4 regions of the Cupriavidus sp. MPR-AND1C genome follow, and region 2 is predicted to be linked to each of the others. Evidence: predicted binding sites of a transcription regulator. Region 2 holds the regulator's gene; each other region holds the start of a gene.
The links. The regulator FNR, encoded in region 2, switches genes on or off when oxygen is low (the NO sensors DNR and NnrR bind a similar motif). The targets are predictions, from matches to a motif close to TTGATNNNNATCAA.

Region 1: a site for FNR is predicted at 4,198-4,211, ahead of AC1RWI_RS22605 (universal stress protein). Genes of this name have one in related genera too.
Region 3: a site for FNR is predicted at 4,312-4,325, ahead of AC1RWI_RS12605 (ribonucleoside triphosphate reductase). Genes of this name have one in related genera too.
Region 4: a site for FNR is predicted at 1,782-1,795, ahead of AC1RWI_RS25195 (universal stress protein). Genes of this name have one in related genera too.

What each region holds. Positions count from the first base shown of each region.
Region 1 is NZ_JBXASU010000045.1:18,437-24,371, forward strand. It holds gene AC1RWI_RS22590 (efflux RND transporter periplasmic adaptor subunit) at 1-442, opposite strand, end outside; gene AC1RWI_RS22595 (ABC transporter permease) at 449-2,815, opposite strand; gene AC1RWI_RS22600 (ABC transporter ATP-binding protein) at 2,809-3,564, opposite strand; gene AC1RWI_RS22605 (universal stress protein) at 3,610-4,050, opposite strand; gene AC1RWI_RS22610 (ATP-binding protein) at 4,575-4,988, opposite strand; gene AC1RWI_RS22615 (DUF4382 domain-containing protein) at 5,103-5,429, shown strand; gene AC1RWI_RS22620 (EAL domain-containing protein) at 5,550-5,935, opposite strand, start outside.
Region 2 is NZ_JBXASU010000066.1:21,721-27,655, forward strand. It holds gene rluB (23S rRNA pseudouridine(2605) synthase RluB) at 1-109, opposite strand, end outside; gene scpB (SMC-Scp complex subunit ScpB) at 115-1,191, opposite strand; gene AC1RWI_RS27545 (hypothetical protein) at 1,318-1,653, shown strand; gene AC1RWI_RS27550 (sulfite exporter TauE/SafE family protein) at 1,784-2,548, opposite strand; gene fnr (fumarate/nitrate reduction transcriptional regulator Fnr) at 2,847-3,572, shown strand; gene AC1RWI_RS27560 (hypothetical protein) at 3,659-3,904, opposite strand; gene AC1RWI_RS27565 (hypothetical protein) at 3,907-4,125, opposite strand; gene ccoG (cytochrome c oxidase accessory protein CcoG) at 4,193-5,692, opposite strand; gene ccoP (cytochrome-c oxidase, cbb3-type subunit III) at 5,748-5,935, opposite strand, start outside.
Region 3 is NZ_JBXASU010000018.1:2,000-7,934, forward strand. It holds gene norR (nitric oxide reductase transcriptional regulator NorR) at 1-1,084, opposite strand, end outside; gene ytfE (iron-sulfur cluster repair protein YtfE) at 1,234-1,914, shown strand; gene AC1RWI_RS12600 (nitric-oxide reductase large subunit) at 1,955-4,240, shown strand; gene AC1RWI_RS12605 (ribonucleoside triphosphate reductase) at 4,391-5,935, shown strand, end outside.
Region 4 is NZ_JBXASU010000055.1:23,199-29,133, reverse strand. It holds gene AC1RWI_RS25200 (L,D-transpeptidase family protein) at 1-1,115, opposite strand, end outside; gene AC1RWI_RS25195 (universal stress protein) at 1,222-1,677, opposite strand; gene AC1RWI_RS25190 (universal stress protein) at 1,954-2,454, shown strand; gene AC1RWI_RS25185 (lipid-binding SYLF domain-containing protein) at 2,451-3,059, shown strand; gene AC1RWI_RS25180 (flavodoxin family protein) at 3,070-3,600, shown strand; gene AC1RWI_RS25175 (bifunctional aminoglycoside phosphotransferase/ATP-binding protein) at 3,637-5,208, opposite strand; gene AC1RWI_RS25170 (hypothetical protein) at 5,413-5,694, shown strand; gene AC1RWI_RS25165 (DUF1488 family protein) at 5,691-5,935, opposite strand, start outside.

The DNA.
Region 1 (5,935 bases), on a different contig from region 2:
GAGGCGACAGAAAATGCTCACGCACCAGACGCTCGATCCGCTGCCGCTCCCGTTGCGCCTGCGCATAATCCTCGGCAGCGTGACGTACCCGCTCCAACGCCTCGCGGTGCGCGGCACGCGCGGCCGCCACCCTGCCTATCACCTCTTCCTGCTCCCTGGCACTCAACGGCAATGGCGCCAATTCCGCCACGACTTGCCCCACCTTCACGGCGTCGCCTTCGCGCAGGCCGATGCGCATCAGCCGGCCGCCAATTGGCGCCGCAACGACAAAGCGCTCCTTGCTGCGAGTCTCTCCTTCCTCGCTTGTCGTGACCTCCAATGGGCCGCGCGTGGCCTGAACCGTGTCCACCTCGGAAGGGGCTGGAACCAGCAGGTAGACTGAACCCGCCAGCAGCAGGATCCCGGCAAGAATGAACGCAGTCTTACTGGCCGAGAGGCGCATCGCGTGTCACTCCCGCGTCTTCAGTACCGCGACCAGGTCGAGGTGCCGCAAGCGCCGCAAGACCAGAAGGCCAGCGGCCAGCGCAGCGCATGCCGCCGGCAGCATCGCGAAGAAAAGCGTTGCCCGCTCCAGCGCAAGCGGCATCCGGAATGCGTCCCGGTCAAACACCGGCACCAGCAATGCGCAGAGCCCATAGCCCACGGCGATGCCTAGCGGCAGCGCGGCGGCCGTCAGCAATGCCTGCTCTCCGATGAGGATGGTCGCGACTTCTCCCTGCGAAAAGCCGAGAACCCGCAAGCTAGCGAGCTCATTGCCGCGCTCGGACAGCGCAATGCGGATATTGTTGTAGACGACCCCAGCTACGATGACCGAGGCAAAGCCCGCCAGGACCAAACTCGATATCACGAAGGTGCGGTCCAGAGTGCTGCCGATGCTCTCGAGCACGGCACTGCGCACGATCACCGAACTGATTGCGGGCAGGCGTTTCAACCTGGCATACAACTGTTGCTCCTTGAGCGTGTCGATGCGCAGATAGAGGCCACTGATGGCAGGGCTTTCCCCTAACTGCCGGGACAGCGCGTGCCGCTCTATATAGGCGCTGATGCCAAGCAGGTCATCAACCGTGGCGACCACAGGCAGCGTGATGACGTTCCGGCGCCCCTCCAGCAACTCCGCCTCAACCCGATCGCCAATGCCGATGTGCAAAGTCTCAGCCAGTTTGGCAGATACGACCAGGCCATCGGAGCTGACACGCTGGCGGCCTCCCGTATAACCAACCACCTCGCGCAGATCCGCGCCGGCGTCAAGGCCCGTGAGTTCGACACGCTTGGCACGGTGGCCATGGCGCAGCCAGACTGGCGTCATGCGGAAACCTTCGGCCCTCATGACACCCGGCAGTTGTACAACATCGAAAGCCGCAGCTGCAGGCTGCGCCTCGTTGAAGAACAACGTAACGTCGTCGTGCTGTACCTGGCCGAACTGCAAGTCAAGAATCTGCTTGACGCCGTCCAGCCCGAACCTGCCCACCACCATGAGCCCGACCGCCAGGGCAATCCCGGTCGTTGACAGCATGGCCTTGCCGGGCCGGCGAGCCAGGTTCCTGACGATCAGCCGCAACTGAATTGGCATTGCGCGGAGCACGCCGGCACGGTCCAGAAGGCTCGCTCGAAAGCCCGCAGGCAGCTCCGGCCGCATGGCCTCGGCGGGGGGCAGCCTGGCGGCGCGCAGCACCGCGGCACCAGCCCCGACGATGGCCGCGGCCACGCTGGCCAGCACCGCGACGATCAGCGCGCGCGGGCTTATGGTCGCCTGCAGGTTGGGAAAGTGAAAATACTGGCGATATAGGTCAACCATTAAGGTCTCGAAGTAGAGGCCCGCCGGTATCCCGGCTGCAACACCAATCGACACGGTGGCGAGCCCGAAGCGCAGGTACTGAAAGGCAACCGTGCGGCCGCCGTAGCCAAACGCCTTGAGCAGCCCGATCTCGGCACGCTGCATCGTGACGAGCCGGCTAAGCAGCGTGTACAGCAGGAACGACGACACGGCAAGAAACAGCACGGGCACATAAGTGGCGGTGATACCGATCTCTGCCAGTTCATCGGACAAAAAACGATTGGATAGCTGGTCTTCCCTGCCATAGGCGCCCAGGCTGCCATAGCGCGCCAGGAGGCGGTCGAGCGGATCGATGAGCTGGCGCGCGGTGACACCGGCATCGAGCGTCAGCGCGATATCATTGAATGCGCCTTCCATGCCAAAAGCGGACGCAACTGCCTCGCGTCCCACCCACACCACACCAAAGCGGCGGTTGTCCGGGAAGACCATGCCCTGCCCGACTTCGTAGACATACTCAGGGGACATCCCGATCCCGACGATAGCCAGATTGCGGGAGCGGCCATTGAGTATGGCGGTGATGCGGGAACCGACCTCCAGGCCGTTGGCGGCGGCAAAGACGGCACTGGCCACCACTTCGTCTTCCCTGGCCGGGTTCGGGAAATGGCCGCGCAGCAGGAACAGGGCATTCACCACCGGTACGCCGCTGGCGGGAAGTGAGACCAGCCGCAAGGTGGCGGGCTCGCTGAAACCCGGCACATCGGCAGTCACGTCACGCACAATTCGCGTTTCGACACCGCGAACCCCTGGCAAGGCACGTATCTCGTCTACCATCCCGAGCGGCGCGCGCTTTACGTTCGCGAACACATCGGCAAAGCGGTGACCTGTGTAATAACGGTCTTGGGCGATCGCCAGCGACTGCCAGGCGCCGTACATCCCCACCAGGACAGCGATGCCGCAGGCAACCACCAGCGCGGCTGCGATCACCTGCCCGCGCAGCCGCCAGAGATCGCGCCCCAGCATCTTCCATAAAGCGGTCACCATGACAGTTCCGATGGTCTGGCGCGTGCCGCATTGCGCTCGATGCCCGTGATGGCGCCGCTGCTGATATGGATCACGCGGTCGGCCATGGCCGAAATGGCGGCGTTATGCGTGATCACGACGGTAATGGCACCTAACTCGCGGTTTACGAGTTCAAGCACTTCCAGTACCAGCTTGCCGGTCTTGTAATCGAGCGCGCCAGTTGGCTCATCGCATAGCAGGATGTCAGGCCGTTTGGCGATCGCGCGCGCAATCGCCACGCGCTGCTGTTCACCGCCCGATAGCTGCGCCGGGAAATGATTCTTGCGGGGCGCCAGCCCGACCATCTCCAGTGCTTGCAGCGGATCCATCGGTTGTATGGCGATTTCCGTGACGAGCGCGACGTTTTCGAGCGCGGTCAGGCTGGGGATCAGATTGTAGAACTGGAAGACGAAGCCGACATGTTCGCGGCGATAGCGGGTCAGGCCCTCGTCATCGGCCTGGGTCAGGTCGTGATCGCGATAGACGACGGTGCCGGTGCTCGGGCGGTCCAGGCCGCCAAGGATATTCAGCAGCGTCGATTTTCCGCTGCCCGACGCGCCGAGCAACACCACGAACTCGCGGCCGAACAGATCGAGGTCGACGCCCGCCAGGGCGTGAATCTCAATTTCGCCCATGCGATAGCTCTTGCCGACATGCCGGAGCCGAAACAGGGCTGCCTCCCGCCCGTTCGCCACATCGCTTCCAGCGGATTTTGTGGCAAGGGCCTTCATCCTGTTCTCCACTCCGCGGGCGTATGCCCCGCCGGAGAAACATGCTCATTCTGTCTTGGATGGCACCTTTACCAGTACAACCGGGCATTCCGCATGCGCAATCACACGTCCTGCCACGGAGCCGACAATCGCTTCCAGGAACGCGCCCCGGCCATGGGCGCCCATGAGGATCGCCTCAGCCTTGATGGATCTGGCATAGTCCACAATGCGCTCCGGCGCGAATCCGACCAAGCTGTGCTCTTCAAACGGCACCCCTGCGCCACGCAGGATTGCGGCCACGGATTGCATGACCTTGGCGCTTTCTTCCGTGTGCCAGGCGTCAATGTCCTTCTTGCTGATAAAGGACTTCACCTCGCCCGAAAGGTCTGGCAGGCAGTGCACGACATGGACGGAGAAGCCGTCCTTGAATAGCCGTCTGTCAGCCAGGCATTGCGCCGCAGCATCACTGTAGGAGGAACCGTCCGTAGCCAACACGATATTTTGCATTTCCGCCCTCAATTGCCGATGTCCGTTCTTCGATTTCCATTCCTTGCCGCGCGTTAATTGCGCCAATAGAAAATTCAGCGCCTTCGCACTACATCCTGAATGGCCCCATGATTACTAGTTTAGCTACATCCAGCAGTGGACCCGCCCTTGACGCAGGTCGATCTTCGACGCCATGAGCCTGCCGTGGCCCGGCTTCCGCGATTCGCCCCGACCGGATGAACTGCTGCAAAGGCTTGATCGCTGCCCCCTGGTTGTTAGACGCTGCCCATGATCTCCCCCGGCCTTTATGTCGACAGAAGGCGTCGAATCCATAGATACCATTGTGGCCACATCGCGATCCGAAATTCGGACCGCGCCGCTACACCGGCCAGGTCTCTTGCGAATCCCGGCAGCCTAGCCCACCACTCATTCTAGAAGTAGCTACGGAAATTGAAATAAATTTAGGCAACGGTCCGATCTTAAGCAACTGAAGCCACGCCCAGACGAAGCCAACGTGAAAGCCTGCGGGTGACCAGCGGGCGTTCTCAAACGGCTTTGTGCCCGCCCGGGCCGCTGACGCGAACAGCGAGCCCGCCCAACTCCACCGACTGACTGACCTCGATCTCCAACTGGTGAAATGCTGCAATGCGTCGTACGATTGACCAGCCGAGCCCGCTGCCGCTCTCGCTGCTACCGGGAACCCGGAAGAATCGCTCTCCGAGTCTGCGGGAATCGGCGTCAGCCAGCCCTGGACCGCTATCTTCGACAATGCAGACAACTCGCCCACCGTGCTGCTGCACGCCCACTCTCACCCGCGCAAATCGGGGACTGTATCTCAGCGCGTTGTCGACCAGGTTGCGAGCCAGGACGGCCAGCAGCGCCTCGCTGCCGGGAGGGTTGCAGGATTCGGTGGCTTCGAACTCGAGACTCTGATTCTTGCTAATCGCCTTCGGTGCCAGTTTCGGCCACCACCTGCTTAACCAGGGCCCTCAGGTCGACTTCGGCCATAGTTGGGGCTGCGTTGGCTTACAGCCTCGACAAGATAAACAATTGCTCCACTGCGGCTGCTCGCATTGAGTAGCGCGCTGGCTCTTGCCGCCTGTGGCGGTGGTGGCGGTGGTGGCGACGGATCGTCGAGCAGCGGCAGCAGTAGCAATAGCAATACCGGCACCCTGAGCGTGTCGATGACCGACGCGCCCGCCTGCGGCATTGATCATGTCTTTGTCACCGTCGACAAAGTGCGAGTCCACTCCGATCCCAACGCCAACGCCAACGGCACTGGCTGGGTTGACGTCACGGTCAGCCCGGCACGACGGATCGACCCGCTGTCGACGTTCTTCAATCGATGTACCCGTGGGCGCGACCATCAGCTCAATGGCCGTTTAGTTTATTCAACCTGACATTCGTGGTTGGATTGGCGAGTGTCGGAGATGGGTCGTGAACGATCATAGCCAACCGGCACACCGCCCCTCCGTTAAGGGCCATCTCCCGCCGTTCGCCTTCGCGCTCCGGCAGACATTTCAACGGCTGCCGGGCCACGAATTGCAGACGCTCGTCCGCCGTCCGCATGTGCCCAATACTTGCGCGGCGACATGCTGTGCTGCCGTGTGTTCGCAGCGCCATCGCGATGCCAGCAACCCAAGACGGCTGCGGGGGGACACAGGATCGATATCCATTGTGAATGACCTGGCCCAGGCTGCGACACCGTCCACAGGCATCGGCCTTGCCAGTGCATATCCCTGGCCTGCGTCGGCCCCAAGAATTGCAGCCGCTTCAACCAGATCCATTGTTTCCAGGCCCTCGACGACGACAGTCAGATCAAGGCTTTTGCCCAGGTTGATCAGCGAGCCGATAAAGCCAATGATTTTGTCCGGATTTCGGCCCGCGTCGCGTACAAGGCCCTGGT
Region 2 (5,935 bases):
TGCGGCGCGGCGCGCCATCGGTGCCATTGCCGGCATCACCGGCCGGCGTATCCGCCTGGCGGACGTCTTGATCAGAATCGGACAAGGTATTCACATTCGGATGTTGCATGGTGTTCAGTTGGACACGCGCTGGTCGTGCTCGTCGTGCTCGCTGGGGTGCGCCGGATTCGTCGTGGACGCCCCCGGGACTTCGGACGCCTGCTCGCCGGAGGCCACTTGTACGTGGTAACCGTTGGCGGGCGTGTCCGTTTGCTCATTTGTTTCACCGTCTTCGACGGCTTGCTCCTCGGCTGTGCCGCCGGATTGCGCACCGGGGGACTCGCCGGCCACCGGCTCGCTCGCCGGCTCACTGCCTGGCCCGGGCGTCGCCGGCACGTTCACCACGGCTTCGGTGGTGGGTGTAAACCCGACCTCTACTTGCGCCAAGGCCTCCTTCCTTTCAAACGCATCCACCAAATCGGCGATGCCGTCTGTGGCGCCGGCCGCAAGACCATCGAGGGCAACCACGCCGGAAGGGATCGGCTCCCCCTCTCCGGCATCCGCCACAACCAGCGCGGCAGCGCTAGCCTGATCATGGCCAGGTTCCGCGAATGCCTCTTCGTCGCTATCCGCCGGCACCGTGCCCAGCGCCTCGAAATCAATCGGCTCCTGATTCAGCAGCGCGACCTGCGCCTGGGCCTGGATGTCTTCCAGCGGCGGCAATTCATCGAGCGTGCGCAGGCCAAGGTCATCAAGGAAATTCTTGGTGGTGGCATAGAGCGCAGGCCGTCCGGGCACGTCACGGTGGCCGATCACCTCGATCCAGCTGCGATCCTCGAGCTTCTTCACGACTTCGGTGCTGACCGCGACACCGCGGATTTCCTCGATATCGCCCCGTGTGACGGGTTGCCGGTAGGCAATGATCGCCAGCGTCTCCATCACGGCGCGGGAGTACTTGGGCGGCTTTTCAGGATTCAGCCGATCCAGGTACTCACGCATGACAGGGCGGCTCTGGAAACGCCAGCCACTGGCCAGTGCCACGAGTTCCACGCCGCGTTGCTCCCAGTCGCGGCGCAGCTCTTCCAGCAGCACGCGAATGGTGTCGGCACCGACGTCGTCGGCAAACAGCCGGCGCAAGTCATTGACGCGCAAGGGTTCCTGCGCGCAGATCAGCGCGGTCTCGAGGACGATCTTCGCCTCTTGGGTATTCATGTTGATTGCGTGCAGCCTGTCTTTGCACCTGCGCCCCGGTTGATCCCGGGCGCACTGGAGATTGCGGGTTCAGCGGTAGGGATTGCCACCGCCATCTGGCCGCGCAGCCAACCGCATGCTCGATGCATGCCAGCCGTGCGCCTTCTTTTATTGCATCGGGTGCCGGACCTGACCGGCAGGAGATCGCCCGGCCACCGGCTTTATCTGCCGGTCGACGGAGCCCTTGCGTCGCGCCTTCCCCCTGATGTGGCGGACCTGTCCGGCACGGCGTTTATCGTCGAACGCACCGGTTGCAAGAAAATACGGATATTGGGCCTGCTGACCTATTTCACCCCGCCCTGCCGTGACTGGTCTTTTGAACCGAATCTTTTTAACCGGACGGCGGATGGGGAACGGTCCCTGGCGCTGATGCCTGCCTGGGTGTTCCTGGCATGCATCCCTGATGCAGCGGATGCTACCTGACGATGCCACGATGAAACACGCTGCGCGATATCGCTGTTCTTGCGATTGTATGGCATTCCCTGGCAAACCTGCAACCGATTCGCGCAGCTAGCTCAGCGCAGAAGTGACAAATACACCACGAAACGGCGCTTCAGAAGACAAGGCAGAATCCATGCGCGGCAAGCGTCTCTGGCAAAAGCAGTGCACGCGCCACCCCGGCCAAGCCAAAGGCCACCACCGCAAGGCCAGCGCCAGCCCGCAACGCCGGGCGCCGCGAAAGTTGCCTGAGATAGCCGGACAGGCCCGAGATCACCAGCAGGTTTGGCAGGGTGCCAAGGCCAAACACGGCCATCACCAGCGCGCCCGACGGCGCATTGCCGGCCAGCAACGCCATGGCAAGGGCGCCGTACACCATGCCGCACGGGACCAGCCCCCAGGCTAGCCCCATGCCGTAGCGCCGCAGCAACCGGCCCTGCCCCTGCGCCCGGGCCACAGCCGGCAAGCGCGCCCCGACGGCGCCAAGGCCGCGCAGCAAACCGCCCGCGCCACGGGCGGCGAGCCGCTCCAGCCAACCCGTACCCATGGTGCGCCCGCGCAACATCCACAAGCCCGACAGCACCAACATCACGCTGCCGATCCCGAACAGCCAACGCTGCAGCGGCAGGTACTGTGCCTTCCAGACACCAGCGCCAAGGGCGCCCAGCAAGGCCCCCAGCACCGCATACATGCTCAGCCGCCCGGCATGCATGACAAGCAGTTCCAGCAACCAATGGCCGGGACGCCGGAGCACCGTGGCGGGCACGCGCGCAACGCCGCCCTGCTCCGCCGCCAGCGCGATCCCGCCGCACATGGCGGCGCAGTGCACGCCGCCCAGCAAAGCCAGGGTAAATACGCTGATAAGCACGCCTATGGTCAACTTCTCCTCCCAATCACACAATCGCAACGTCCGACGCGGTAAAATGCGGCGAACGCGCCCCCGCAGTTCCAAGAGGCGCTATCAACATGAAGCTTGGCGCCCGCGCACACCAGTGCGCTCGCGCAACATGACGACGGGCACGGCAAGCCGCGCTGCACAGATAGCGCACTGCCGCAAGACCCGCGCGCCAGGCCGATGTGGATAGCGCTTCCAATCGACGACTCTCAACGTCAAGCTCTCAACTCAATGCGCCTGCCACATCGCGCTTGATTGACTGCGCTAAACCGACAGGCCCCAATTGCTCACCACCATTCCCATTACCGAGATGTCGCCCCGCTGCTCCACTTGCTCGCTCGGCCAGCTCTGCCTGCCCGTCGGCATGTCGCAGCAGGACCTCGAAAAGATGGATACGCTGGTCCAGGACCGGGTGCGCGTACGCAAGGGCGAAACCCTGTACCGCCTCGGAGATCCTCTCACCGCCGTCTACGCGATCCGCTTCGGCACGCTCAAGACCCACCTGACAATGGAAGACGGCCGCTCGCAGATCACGGGCTTCCACCTTCCCGGCGAAGTCGTCGGCCTCGACGGCCTTGGCGAGATGCAGCACGCTTCGGACGCCACCGCACTGGAGGATACCGAAGTCTGCATGGTGCGCTTTGGCGATCTCCAGACGCTGTCCAACGTCCTGCCTTCCCTGCAGCATCAGTTCATGCGCCTGATGAGCAAGGAGATCTCGCAGGACCAGGTCATGTTGATCACGCTCGGATCGATGCGTGCCGAGGAGCGGCTTGCCGCTTTCCTGATCAACCTGTCCGAGCGCTTGTCCGCGCGCGGCTATTCGGCCTCCGAGTTTGTGCTGCGCATGAGCCGCGAGGAAATCGGCAGCTACCTGGGACTCAAGCTCGAAACCGTCAGCCGCCTGTTCTCGCGCTTTGCGGAAGCCGGCCTGATCCAGATTCGCCAGCGCCACGTCAAGCTGGTCGACATGGCGGGGATCAAGCAGATCGTCAACAAGTCCTGCTGACGTGCTCGTCGCGGGCCACCCTCGCCCGCGGCGGCTCGCCGCGATACCGCGCCTGCTGGCCTGAACCGGCAAGGCGCGCATCGCATTCACTCCAGCTCGTCCGTGTCCGCCAGCCGCGTGGGCATGGTGTACAGCGTCAAGCCGCTCGACAGCGAGCACAGCACCCACGCGATCAGGAAGCCCACGGTGTAGACCGCCTCCCGCGATGCCTCGACCGGCTGGCCGAAGAAGCGCAGGTCGCCGGGATCGACCATGGAGAATACCAGCGCGGTCGTCAGCCCGGCGACCAGGAAAGCGGGCCACAGCACCCACATCAGCCAGCGTAGTCTCATGATCACCTCGCTTGCGCCGCGACCGGCGCTGCCTGGCGTGCCCCGCTGCCCGCCTTCTCGACCACCAGGCCGTGGCGAGCCACCCCCTCCTCAATGGGCGGATCCGGATGGGTCATGGCCAGCCAGATCGTGACCCCGCAGGCCACCATGGCCACGAATGGCCCACTCATCAGCAGCCACGGCCATGGCTCCTTCCACCAGGGATTGCTTTGCTGCGTCATCTGGCCTCCTCTAGATCTAGATCGCGTATGTTGCGTGCGGATTGGTGCATCCAGCGTCTCAGCCGCCTCATAGATTGCGCGGCACGATAAAGCTGGTGCTCTGTCGAATCTCCGCGCCATGACTCCCCGCGCCCTCGTCGGGCACCGCGGTCACTGTGACCTCGATCTTGTGCGTGCCCTGCGCCGCGGACTCGATCGGCACGCGCACCCGCACGGGAATCAGGCGATTGGACGTGGGCTCCAGGTTGCCCGCAGCGTGGTCATATTCCACGACCAGGCCCTTGAGCTCATCGCTGCCCGCGCTGACGGCGACGCGCATCGGCGCCTCTGTCGTGTTGATCAGCTGCAGCCGGTACACGTTTTCGATCCAGCGCCCTTCCACTTCCCGCCCCAGCGCGCCGCGGTCGCGGATGATATCGACCTTGAGCGGCGTGCGCATGGCCAGCGAGACCATGAAGCCGGCGACCAGCGCCAGCCAGATCAACGAGTAGATCACCGTGCGCGGCCGCACCAGGCGCTTGCGCGCCACGGTCTCGGAGAGCGCGCTGCGCATGGCGTTCTCAGAGGTATAGCGAATCAGCCCGCGCGGGTAAGCCATCTTGTCCATGACCTGGTTGCAGGCGTCAATACAGGCGCCGCAGCCAATGCAGTCGTACTGCAGTCCATCGCGAATATCGATGCCAGTAGGACAGACCTGCACGCAGATGCTGCAATTCACGCACGAGCCCAGCCCGGCAGCCTTGTGGTCCGCCTTGCGCGAGCGGCTGCCGCGCGGCTCGCCGCGGCCCACGTCATAGGTGACTACATAGGTGTCGCGATCCACCATCACGCTCTGGAAGCGCGCATACGGGCACATGTACTTGCAGACCTGCTCGCGCATGAAGCCGGCGTTGCCCCAGGTGGCAAACGAGTAAAACAGCATCCAGAACGTCTGCCACGGACCGAGCGAGAGGCTCAGCACCTGCGCGCCGAGCGTGCGGATGGGCGAGAAATAGCCGACGAAGGTAAAGCCGGTCCATAGCGCGATCACGATCCAGAGCGTGTGCTTGGTGGCCTTCAGGCGCAGTTTGCGCGCGCTCCAAGGATCGCCGTCCAGGCGGATACGGGCAAAGCGGTCGCCTTCCACATGCCGCTCAATCCACATGAATATCTCGGTGTACACCGTCTGCGGACACGCGTAGCCGCAAAACAGCCGCCCCGCGATCGCCGTGAAGAGAAACAGCGACACTGCGGAGATCACCAGCAGCACGGCAAGGTAGATCACATCCTGCGGCCACAGCACCAGGCCGAAAATATAGAACTTGCGCGCGCCGAGATCGAACAACATGGCCTGGCGGCCGTTCCACTGCAGCCAGGGCATGCCATAGAAGAACAGCTGGGTCAGGACCACCATCCAGACCCGCCAGCTCGAGAACGCACCCGACACCGAGCGCGGATAGATCTTGCGGCGGACTTCATACAGGGTCTCGTCCGACGTTTCCGCGTCCGCCGAATCAGGTGTAGGTGCTCGCAGCGGCGCCCACGCGGCCCCGTTCCTTTCAAGCGGCTCCGGTCCGGGGGCGTTCATGGGCGAACGCCCCCGCCGCGGTGCGGGTCGGGCTGACAAGCATAAGCGCAGCGGCTCATTGCTTCCCCCCTTCGCCTGCGCCGCCGATGTTGGACAGGCCCCAGACATAGGCCGTCAACATGCGGATGCGCTCCGGCGTGAGGATTTCCTCGTGCGCCGGCATATGGTTGTTATGGCCCTTCAGGATGGCGTCGACGATGTTCGCCTCCGAACTGCCGTACAGCCACACGCGGTCCGACAGGT
Region 3 (5,935 bases), on a different contig from region 2:
CGTTGCCGCGCTCGCGCAGCGGCGGAATCGGGATCGGATAGACCGAGAGCCGGTGATACAGGTCGGCGCGGAACGAGCCGTCGCGCACGTGATCGCGCAGGCTGCGGTTGGTGGCGGCGATGATGCGCACGTCGACGCGGCGCGGCCGGTCGGAACCCAGGCGCTGGATTTCGCCGTTCTGCAAGGTGCGCAGCAGCTTGGCCTGGATCGAGAGCGGCAGCTCGCCCACCTCGTCAAGGAACAGCGTGCCGCCGTCGGCCGCTTCGAAGCGGCCCGGCCTTTCGCCCACCGCGCCCGAGAACGCGCCCTTGGCGTGCCCGAACAGCTCGCTCTCGGCCAGCGATTCCGGCAAGGCGGCGCAATTGACATGGATCAGCGGTTGCGCGCGCCGGCGCGAGAGCCGGTGCAGCCGGTGCGCGAACAGTTCCTTGCCCACGCCGGTTTCGCCCAGCAGCAGCACCGGGAGCTCCGAGTCGGCCACCACCGTGAGCTCATGCAGCAAGCGGCTGATCGCCTCGCTCTGGCCGATGATCTCGCCATCGTCCCGCGCCGTGTCGCCCAGCGGGGCTTCGCCGCGCGTGAGCCGCAGCGCGCGGATCTCGGCTTCCAGCCGTGTCGTGCGGATCGCCGCCTCGACAACTACCGTCAACTGCCGCAAATCGGCCTGCGCTTCGTCGCCGAAGGTGCCGACCGTCAACGCGTCGAGCGTCAGCACGCCCCACGGCTGGCCTTCCACATGCAGGCTCGTTCCCATGCAGTCGTGCACCGGGAGGGGTTCGCCCACGTGCTCGTTGATCAGCCCGTCGTAGGGGTCGGGCAGCACGCTGTCGTGGTGGAAGCAGGTCACGCCGCGCCTGGCCAGGATGGCGGCCAGCCGTGGATGCAGGCCCACCGCGAAACGCCGCCCGAGCGCATCGCGCACCAGCCCGTCGATCGCCACCGGCCGCAGCTGATCCTCTTCCAGCTGCAGGAGCGCCACGGCGCCGCAGCGGAAGTGGGCCCGCAGGCTGCTGACCAGCCGCTGCAGCCGTACTGCCTGCGGAAGGTCGGCAACGAGGTCCGTCAGCAAGAGATTTTCCATCATGGTCAATTAAACCCTATTGGGTATTTTTTACCATTGTTGAATAAGGGTAAATAATACCCTTAAAAAACTAAACCATTGATTCTTTGCGCTAATTTTTCGGGCATGGGTTTCGCTATGTGAATGATGCACACCTTACACAGGAGAACATCATGAGCATGACTGAACAATCGCTGGGCCAGCTTGCCCGCAAGATCCCCGGCGCCACCCGCGTGTTTCACGACTACCAGCTGGATTTCTGCTGCGGCGGCAAGCAGACCCTGGGCGAGGCCGCGCAAGCCGCGGGCCTGGATGCGCAGGCCATCGAGGCAAGCCTGCTGTCGCTGCAAGCCCAGGCGCAACGTGACGGCCGCGACTGGGGCAGCGCGTGCGCGGCCGACCTGATCGCCCACATCCTCGCGCGCTACCACGAGGTGCATCGGCAGCAACTGCCCGAGCTGATCCGCCTGGCGCGCCGGGTGGAGCAAGTGCATGGCGACCGCGAGGATTGCCCGCTCGGCCTGGCGGATCACCTCTGCGTCATGCAGCAGGAGCTGGAGAGCCATATGCAGAAGGAAGAGCAGATCCTGTTCCCGCTGCTCGCGCGCGAACTCGGCGCCATGGCGGGTGGCCCCATCACGGTCATGCGCATGGAGCACGACGAGCACGGGCAGGCCCTGCAACGTCTCAATGCGCTGACCAACGACATCACCTTGCCCCGCGCCGCGTGCAACACCTGGCGCGCGCTGTACCTGGGGCTGCGCACCCTGCGCGAAGACCTGATGGAACACATCCATCTCGAGAACAACATCCTGTTCGACAACGCTGAGCAAGCCGCCCCGGCCCACGCCTGATCCCGCCGCGACAGGCACACGCATCACAGCGAGACCCATCATGGGACAATATAAAAAACTCTGGTTCACCCTGATCGCCGTCGTGGCGGTCACTTTTTCGCTGCTTGGCTACTACGGCACCGAGGTCTACCGCAAGGCGCCGCCGATTCCGCAGCAAGTCGTTAGTGCCGACGGCAACGCCTTGTTCAGCAAGGACGATATCCTCGACGGCCAGACCGCATGGCAATCCGTCGGCGGCATGCAGCTCGGCTCCATCTGGGGCCACGGCGCCTACCAGGCGCCGGACTGGACTGCCGACTGGCTGCACCGCGAGCTCACCGCCTGGCTCGACCTGGCCGCGCGCGATACCTACGGCCGCACCTATGCCGCGCTCGACGGGCCAACCCAGGCCGCGCTGCGCGAGCAGCTCCGCGCCGAGTACCGTGGCAACCGCGCCGACCAGGACAGCGGCGTGCTCACCGTCTCCAGGCGCCGAGCGCAGGCCATTGCCGCCACCGCCGCCTACTACGAACGGCTGTTCTCCGACGCACCGGCGCTGCGCAAGAGCCGCGAAAGCTTCGCCATGAAGGAGAACACGTTGCCCAGCGCCGAACGCCGCGTGAAGCTGACGCACTTCTTCTTCTGGACCGCATGGGCCGCCGCCACCGAACGCCCCGGCCTCACTGCCACCTACACCAATAACTGGCCGCACGAGCCGCTGATCGGCAACCAGCCCACCAGCGAGAACATCATCTGGTCCATCGCCAGCGTGGTAGTGCTGCTTGCGGGTGTTGGCTTCCTGGTATGGGCCTGGTCATTCCTGCGCGGACACGAAGAGGCACCGCCCGCCGTGGCCGCGCGCGACCCGCTTACGGCGTTCGCGCTCACGCCGTCGCAACGCGCCCTGGGCAAGTACCTGTTCCTGGTGGTGGCGCTGTTTGTGTTCCAGGTGCTGATCGGCGGCCTGACGGCTCACTACACGGTGGAAGGGCAGCGTTTCTACGGCATTGAGCTGTCGAAGTGGTTCCCATACACGCTGCTGCGCACCTGGCACATCCAGAGCGCGCTGTTCTGGATCGCTACCGGCTTTCTGGCTGCCGGCCTGTTCCTGGCACCGCTCATCAACGGCGCAAAGGACCCGAAGTACCAGAAGCTTGGCGTGGACGTGCTGTTCTGGGCCTTGGTGGTGGTCGTGGTGGGATCGTTCACAGGCAACTACCTGGCGATCGCGCAGCTTATGCCCGAGAACCTTAACTTCTGGCTGGGGCATCAGGGCTACGAGTACGTCGACCTGGGCCGCCTGTGGCAGATCGGCAAGTTCGCCGGCATCCTGTTCTGGCTGGTGTTGATGCTGCGCGCCATCGCGCCGGCACTGCGCACGCCGGGCGGCGACAAGAACCTGCTGGCCTTGCTGACATCCTCGGTGGTGGCTATCGGCCTGTTCTACGGGGCCGGCCTGTTTTACGGCGAGCGCACCAACCTGTCGGTGATGGAATACTGGCGCTGGTGGGTCGTGCACCTGTGGGTCGAGGGCTTCTTTGAAGTGTTCGCCACCACGGCGCTGGCCTTTATCTTCTCCACCCTCGGCCTGGTGTCGCGGCCGATGGCCACGGCGGCCAGCCTGGCGTCGGCGTCGCTGTTCATGCTGGGCGGCCTGCCTGGCACGTTCCACCATCTCTACTTTGCCGGCACCACGACGCCGGTGATGGCGGTGGGCGCCAGCTTCAGCGCGCTCGAAGTGGTGCCGCTGATCGTGCTGGGCCATGAAGCCTGGGAAAACTGGCGCCTGAAGGACCGGGCACCGTGGATGGCCAACCTGAAGTGGCCGCTGATGTGCTTCGTCGCCGTGGCGTTCTGGAACATGCTGGGCGCCGGTGTATTCGGCTTCATGATCAACCCGCCGATTTCGCTGTACTACGTGCAGGGCCTGAATACCACGGCGGTGCATGCCCACGCGGCGCTGTTCGGGGTCTATGGCTTCCTGGCGCTGGGCTTCACGCTGCTGGTGCTGCGCTATGTGCGGCCCGGCTACGTACTGAACCAGGGCTTGGCGAAGACAGCGTTCTGGGGCCTCAACGCCGGCCTGGTACTCATGATCGGCACCAGCCTGCTGCCCATCGGCATCATCCAGTTCCACGCCAGCGTCAGCCAGGGGCTGTGGTATGCGCGCAGCGAGGCCTTCATGCAGCAGCCCATCCTGCAGACGCTGCGCTGGGTGCGCACCTTCGGCGACGTGGTGTTTATCGTCGGCGCGCTCTCGATGGCGCTGCAAGTGGTACTGGGCCTCGCCGCCAAGGCACCGGCGCAGACCGCGCCGGAAGGGCGCCTGAGCGCGGCGCAACGGTAAGCGCGGGGCGGATGGCCGCGGCGATCCGCCCCGCGCCGATACCAGCGAGAACAGGTCGGCATGCCATACGCTTGCTTTCCGTCAATCTAGATATAGTGTTTGACCGGTACTCTATCCCCACATTTAGTGTGAATGTTATCGGGGGAATAGATGGAGCACTGTACCGAAGCCGTTGTTGCCTGCCTGCCCGGGGAGGTCAGCCAGCACGCAGGGCCGCGCCAGGACCGCACGGCCCTGATCGACGTGCAAGCCGCGATCAACGAATACCTGAGCAAGGCGGACTGGCGCGTCAATGCCAACGCCAACCAGGGCTATTCGCTGGGCGGGCTGATACTGAATGTGGCGGGCAAGGTCACCGCCAATTACTGGCTGTCCCATGTCTACGCGCCGGAAATCGGCCACGCCCACCGCAGCGGCGACATCCATATCCACGATCTCGACATGCTCAGCGGCTACTGTGCCGGCTGGTCGCTGCGCACACTGCTGCATGAGGGCTTCAATGGCGTGCCGGGCAAGGTGGAAGCCGGGCCGCCCAAGCGCATGTCCTCTGCCGTGGGGCAGATCGTCAATTTTCTCGGCACGCTGCAGAACGAATGGGCCGGCGCGCAAGCGTTCTCGTCGTTCGACACCTATATGGCGCCATTCGTGCGCAAGGACGCCATGTCCTATGGCCAGGTGCGCCAGTGCATCCAGGAGCTGATCTACAACCTGAACGTGCCGTCGCGCTGGGGCACGCAAACGCCCTTTACCAACCTGACTTTCGACTGGACCTGCCCCGAAGACCTGCGCGAACAGGTGCCGGTCATCGGCGGCCAGGAAATGCCGTTCGCCTATGGCGACCTGCAGGAAGAGATGGACCTGATCAACCGCGCCTATATCGAGGTGATGACGGCAGGCGATGCCAAGGGCAGGGTGTTCACCTTTCCCATTCCGACCTACAACATCACGCGCGATTTTCCGTGGGAATCGGAGAATGCCACGCGGCTGTTCGAGATGACGGCCAGGTACGGGCTGCCGTACTTCCAGAATTTCATCAACTCGGAGCTGGAGCCAAATATGGTGCGCTCCATGTGCTGCCGGCTCCAGCTCGACCTGCGCGAGCTGCTCAAGCGCGGCAACGGCCTGTTCGGCAGTGCCGAGCAGACCGGCAGCGTGGGCGTGGTCACGATCAATTGCGCGCGCCTGGGCTACCTGCATGCCGGCGATGAAGCGGCGCTGCTGCGTGCGCTCGACCGCCTGCTGGATCTGGGCAAGCAGAGCCTGGAGAACAAGCGCACGCTGATCCAGCACCTGATGGACCAGGGCCTGTTCCCCTACACGAAGCGCTACCTGGGCACCTTGCGCAATCATTTCTCGACGCTGGGCGTGAACGGCATCAACGAGATGATCCGCAACTTCACCGCTGACCGGCACGACATCACGTCGGAGTGGGGCCATGCCTTCGCGCTGCGCTTGCTGGAACATGTGCGCGAGCGCATTGTGGCCTTCCAGCAGGAAACCGGCCATCTTTACAACCTCGAAGCGACCCCCGCCGAAGGGGCAACGTACCGCTTCGCACGGGAAGACCGCAAGCGCTGGCCGGAGATCCGCCAGGCCGGCACGGCCGCACAGCCCTACTACACAAATTCCTCGCAGTTGCCGGTCGGCTGGACCGACGACCCCTTCGAGGCGCTGGCGCGGCAGCAGGCCTTGCAG
Region 4 (5,935 bases), on a different contig from region 2:
AAGGTGGTGATCACCTTGGCGTCGCCACTGACGAACTCGAAGCCTTGCCGCTCGAAATAGCCGGGATCGCGGCGCAGCCGGGGCACGGTTTCCGCGCGCGCGATGGACGGCGGCACGTTCCAGTAAGGACTGAATTCGATGAAGCGCATGTCCTCCTTGAACAGCGGCGTGCGCGTATCGAGCGCCTTGCCCACGATCACCTTCATTTCCACCTTGACCTGGATGGCCCCGTCGTGGATTTCGTAGGCGCGCAACACGAACTCCGGCACGTTGACCACGATCATGCGCGGGCCCTCCAGCAGGGGCGTCCAGCGCAGGCGCTCCAGCGTCAGTTCGATCTGCCGTACGCGGCCGGCGAGCGGCGCATTCAGTTGCGCGAACGTGCCCGCGCCGATGGCGCCATCCGGTGCCAGCCCGTGGCGGACCTGGAACGCCTTGATGCCCTCCACCAGTTCGCCCTGATAGTGTTGCGGGACGGGCGTGGCGGCGGGCAAGTCGCCGAGCGCGATCAGGCGCTGTGCCAGCACCGGCAGCCCGGCGTAGGCCTGCCCGGGCACCAGCTTCCTGCCGGGCAGCGGCGGCAGCGGTGCCTGCCAGGCCGGGTGGCCGGCCAGCGCGCGGTAACGTGAAAGCGCCGCGCGCAGGCTTGCGTAGAGCGGGAACGACGGCGCCGCCTGCCGGACCGCCTCGGGCAGGTCCTGTCCGGCGATGGCTGCGCGCAGCAGGCGCGACGAATCGAACTGCCGGTCCGGCGCCGGGGCAAATTTCTCGTGGATCGTGCCGGGATCGACCCGGCCGCCGTGCAGGTCGGCGAGATAGCGCTGCATCGCCGCTGTCAGCCTCTCGTCAAGCGAGGCGGCGGCTTCGGGTGCCAGCGGCGGCCCATCCGCAGCCTGGCCCAGCGCGCGGCGCAGGCCGTCGGCATCATAGTCGCGGGGTTCCAGCCCGTCGGCCGTGGCGCCGTCCAGGATGCCGGCGGCCTGCCAGGCCAGGGCATTGGGATGACCCTGCGAAAACCAGAGCGCAGAGGGCGCGGAGGGCGCGGCCAGCGCGATGCCATGGCAACTCAAGGCCCACGCAGCCAGCAGGCCGGCGAGGACCCGGGGCGCGGCCACGCCGTTGCGTCGGATCCGGCAAGCGCCTCGCATCAGCCCGCCCGTCGGCATGGAGCCCGTCGTTCAGCCTGTCGCACCTGTCGCAGCCGTTGCTCGCGGGGCGCCCTCATTCCTCGATCTCGCTGCGCACCATCAGCACCGGCTTGTTGCTCTTGTGCACCACGCCTTCGGACACACTGCCCATGACCAGGCGCCGGAAGCCGCGGCGGCCGTGCGTGCCGATCACGATCAGGTCCGCATTCCAGTGGTCGGCTTGCTCCACGATCGTGGTGGAGATCTGCCCGGGGGAAACGGGCTTCTCGAGGATCAGCGTCGAATGCGGGATGCCGGCATCCGCCAGGCGCGTGGCGGCCGCTGCCAGCGCATCGCGTCCCGCGGCCAGGATGCCGTCCATCAGTTTGCGGGGGTCGTAGCTGCCCGCCGTGAAGAAGATATCGTTGTCGTCCGCCACGAAGAGCACCTTTACCTCGCTGCCGGTCGCCTTGGCCACCGTGATGGCCTGGCTCAGGGCTAGGTCCGAAGAGCGGCTGCCGTCCACCGCGAGCAATATTCTCTGGTACATGGTCCGTGCCTCCTGGCTGGATGTCGCCATGTTGCAATGTCGATAGGAAAGCGCGCATGCCAGCGGCTTCCATCAGCAGCTTAGAGCGCTGGGCACGGGACGTATTGATGCACGTCAAGCCACCTGGGCGATGCGCGCAAAGCGCGCAAACGGCGCGGTACCCGGGAAAGCAGCGAATGCCATGATCTACATCAACACCACGCTTGCCCGGGCGTACAAACTGGAAGCGTCGGCTGCAAGCTGCGGCGCCTGTCTTTTTTTAGCGGGAGGTACAAGATGTACAGCAAGATCCTGGTTGCCGTGGATGGCAGCGAGTCCGCCGATCGAGCGCTGGAGGAGGCGCTGCGCCTGGCCGCCGCGATGCGCTCGGAACTCACCGTGGTGCATGTGATCGATAACAGCTACCTCAGGTACGAGGTCGGCTACGTCGACCTGACAGACCTGCGTGCCGGCCTGCTCGAAGGCGGGCAGATCTTGCTGGACGAAGCCAAGGCCAAGGCGGCGGCTGCGCAGGTGACATGCAAGACGCTGATGGTGGATGAAGCCCTGGCGCTGGGCGACGTGGCCAACGCCATCGAGCAGGTGGCGCAGCAGACCGGGGCGGAGCTGCTGGTGCTGGGCACGCACGGCCGGCGTGGCGTGCGGCGCCTGCTGATGGGCAGCGTAGCCGAAGCGCTGGTCCGGCAATGCCGCCAGCCGGTACTGCTGGTGCACGCACCACAGACTGAGGCGAGGGCCGGCGCAAAGCCGGCATCAGGCGCGCCGGTAGCGCCATGACCTCCACGTTGCCGGCTGCCGCCAGGCGGCGGCGCCTGGCATGCCGGGCGCTCGCCGGGGCTGCCGTGCTGTGTTGCGCCGCAGGCCTGCCGGCGGCCGCTTGGGCGGGTTCAGCCGCCGACAAGCGCGTGCTGGATGCCGAGGAGCTCGATGCACGCTGCGAAGCCGTGCTGGCGCGCCTGACTGCGCGCAACCCCGGCGCGCGGGCCTTGGTGGACAAGGCCAGCGGTGTACTGGTCTTTCCCGACGTGCTCGCCGGCGGCGCGGTGGCGGGCGTGCAGCAGGGCGACGGCATGCTGCGTGGCGCAGGCGGGGACAAGGCCTACTACCGGCTGGTTGGCGCCTCGCTCGGGGCGCAGGCGGGCATGGCATCCAAGGCCGTGGTGCTGGTGTTCCTGACCGGGCAGGCGCTGGAACGCTTCCGTGCCAGCCAGGGCTGGACCGTGGGCGTGGACGGGTCGGTGTCCGTCCTGAGCCTGGGCATCGGTGCCAGCGTGGATAGCAACACCGTGCGGGGCGATATCGTGGGCTTCGTGCTGACCAACGGCGGCATCATGATCAGCCTGTCGCTGGTCGGCACGCGCATAACCCGGATCGAGAGCTGAGGAGCCATTGATGGAAAAGATCCTGATCGTTTATTACTCGCGCACCGGCACGGCGCGCCAGGCCGCAGAAGAACTGGCGGCGCAATCCGGCTGGCCGCTGGCGGAAGTCGGCGACCAGGCCAGCCGCTCCGGCTTGCTGGGCGATGCGCGCTGCGTGCTGGATATCTTGTTGCAGCGGCATGTAGGCTACCGCTACGCCGGCCCGGCGCTGGACGATTGCCAGCGGCTTGTCATCGTCGCGCCCATCTGGGTCGGCCACCTGGCCGCGCCCATGCGCAGCTTCCTGCGCGACCACATGCCGCTGGCCTGCAAGACGTCGGTGATCTGCGTGATGGCCCGGCAAGGCGCTTTCAGGGCGGCAGAGGAGATCGCCCGCCTGGCCACGCAGCCACCGTCGCCGGTACTGGCGCTGCTCCAGGCCGACGTGGCCAGCGGGGCGGCCACGCAGGCCCTGCGCGCTTTTGCCGAGCAGGTGGAAGCCGCGAACGGGCGCAGCGGCGCCGCGCAGCGCCCGGCATGGCTATCGCCCAAGGAAGCCTGAGCGGGCAAATTTCCACGAAATTTCCACGAAGCGCCATCAGCCGGACAGAACGGTCTCGCCGATGCGCACCACATGGCGCCATTCATCGCTGCCCAATGGCTCCTGCGCGCGCCGCTGCCACTCCAGCACCTGGAGATCCGCCTCGGAAGGATCGCCGCCCCGGCGCGCGCGCGTGACGATCCGTTCGCGCAGGGTGGCCAGGCTCGCATGGCAGTCGACGATGGAAAAGTCCGCTCCCCGGCGCGCGGCCAGCGACGCGAAGCGCAGCCGCTCGGCCCGCGCGAGGAAGGTCGCATCGGCAATCATGGGGAATCCGGCGCCGCTGCCCAGCCGGCAGATTGCCAGCAGCCTGCGGTAGACGCGGGCGGTGCGTTGCGCCGTGTACCGGTCGCCGTGCGCAGCCGGCTTGCCAGGTGCATCGGCAAGTTGATCGCCCGGTTGATTGCCCTGTTGATCGCCATGTGCAGGCGCAAGGCGTTTGCGCTCCACATCGGCGCGCACGCGCACCATGGCCGCGGCCAGCGCCAAGTGGTGGGCAACGGTGCTTTTGCCGCTGCCCGAGAGGCCATGCATGATGGTGATCGCGCCCGGATTGCGCGTCAGCGCGGCGCTGGCCAGCGCAAGCAGATCGTTGCAGCGCATCTGAGCCGCCGCCATTTCCGCGGCGGTACCGGTTCCCGCGGCGCCGCGCTGGTGCGCGCGTTCGAGCAGCACGCGGGCGCGCACCACGGCGCGCAGCGCCGTGTAGAACGGCAATATCGCCAGGCCGGCATAGTCGCCGCTGCACTCCAGATAGGTATTGATCAGCCGGTAGGCGAGGTCTTGCCGGCTGGCATGGAGCAGGTCCATGAAGACAAAGGCGGTATCGCTGATGGTGTCGATCCAGCGTAGCCCGGCATCAAACTCCAGGCAATCGAATGGCGTGGGCTCGCCGTCGATCAAGGCGATGTTGCCAAGGTGCAGGTCGCCGTGGCACTCCCTGACATGGCCGCTTGCCAGCCGTTTGGCAAATGCCGGTTGCAGCGCTACGGCCCGCTCGCGCAACAGCGCCGCCAAGCGTGCCGCCGCGCCGGTGTCCGAGGCGAGGGCGGCAACGCCCGCCATGGCTTGTTGCGCCACCGCCGCGATCCGTGCCGGCGTGCCGTGCCCCGTGCCGCCGTCGGCGACCGGCGCAGCCAGGTGGATCGCGGCAAGCCTGCGGGCCAGCGTCTCGACATGGGTGCTGGTTAGCCGGTTTGTCTGCGCCATCGCGCAGAACAGGTCTTGCTGGCGGAAGCGGCGCATCTTTACCGCGTACTCCAGCGCTTGGCCAGTACCGCCTATCCGGACCTCCCCGGGGCCGGCGCCCGCCACGATCGGCACCACGCCGAGGTAGAGCGCCGCCGCCATCCTGCGATTCAGTTCGAGTTCGGCCTGGCAATCCGCCTTGCGGGCGGCCAGCGTGGCGAAGTCGACGAAGTCCAGGCGCACGGGCTTGCGCACCTTGTAGGCAAAGGGCCCGGCAAGGAAGACTTGCGAGATGTGCGTCTCGATGAGGCTGACCTTGCCCACCGGATGCGGGTACGCCGCGGGTCGCATCAACGCTTGCGTGAGTGCCGCCGGTTCCATGCCGCGCTCTCCCAGGTGCCTGCCGCCCCGATCGGGCAGGTCATGCACTCATGCTATGCGCGTGCCTGGAAGTTAGCTTGATGCGGATCAAGCCGAGCGGCAACCACGCGCCTATATTGAAGCGGAACGAGGGTTCGACGCGGCAGGCCGCGGGCGTGACAAGCCGGTGCCCGCAAGCGCCGGCAACTGGAGGCGGCGATGAAGATGAGAGTTCCCCACCAAGGTGCCGCGGGCGGCTGCATACTGTGGCGCGGCCTTGCGGCTTGCCTGGCCGCCATGCTTTGCGCCGGCTGCGCGCCGGGACCGGGGTGGTGGCGGCCGCCCAGGCCCAAGGCCGACACGGTCGCACCCGCCGCCGCGATGCATGCCCGGAATGCCATGTGCCTGTCCGATCAGTCCGATTCGTTCGATTCGTTCGATCCGTTGCTGGCAATCGGTGCCGTTGCCATCGAGGGGCCGCGCCGGCAGGCGCACAGGCAGGCCTAGAGCGCGAATCGGAAATGACCGCTGTGCAGCACAATGTGGTGAGCCGCGGTGATTTCAAACAACTGCCGTGCCACGCATTCGATATCCTCGCGGTGCCCTTCGAAGGCTTGGATGAGGTCGTCCGGCTGGTGCGAACGCGCACCGAAGTGGTCTTCCAGTGCCTCCGCCGTGATCGCGTAGCTGGCCGGGACGCCATCGACGCTGGCAGCGCATTCGAGGCACAGGTCAGCCGGGCAATACG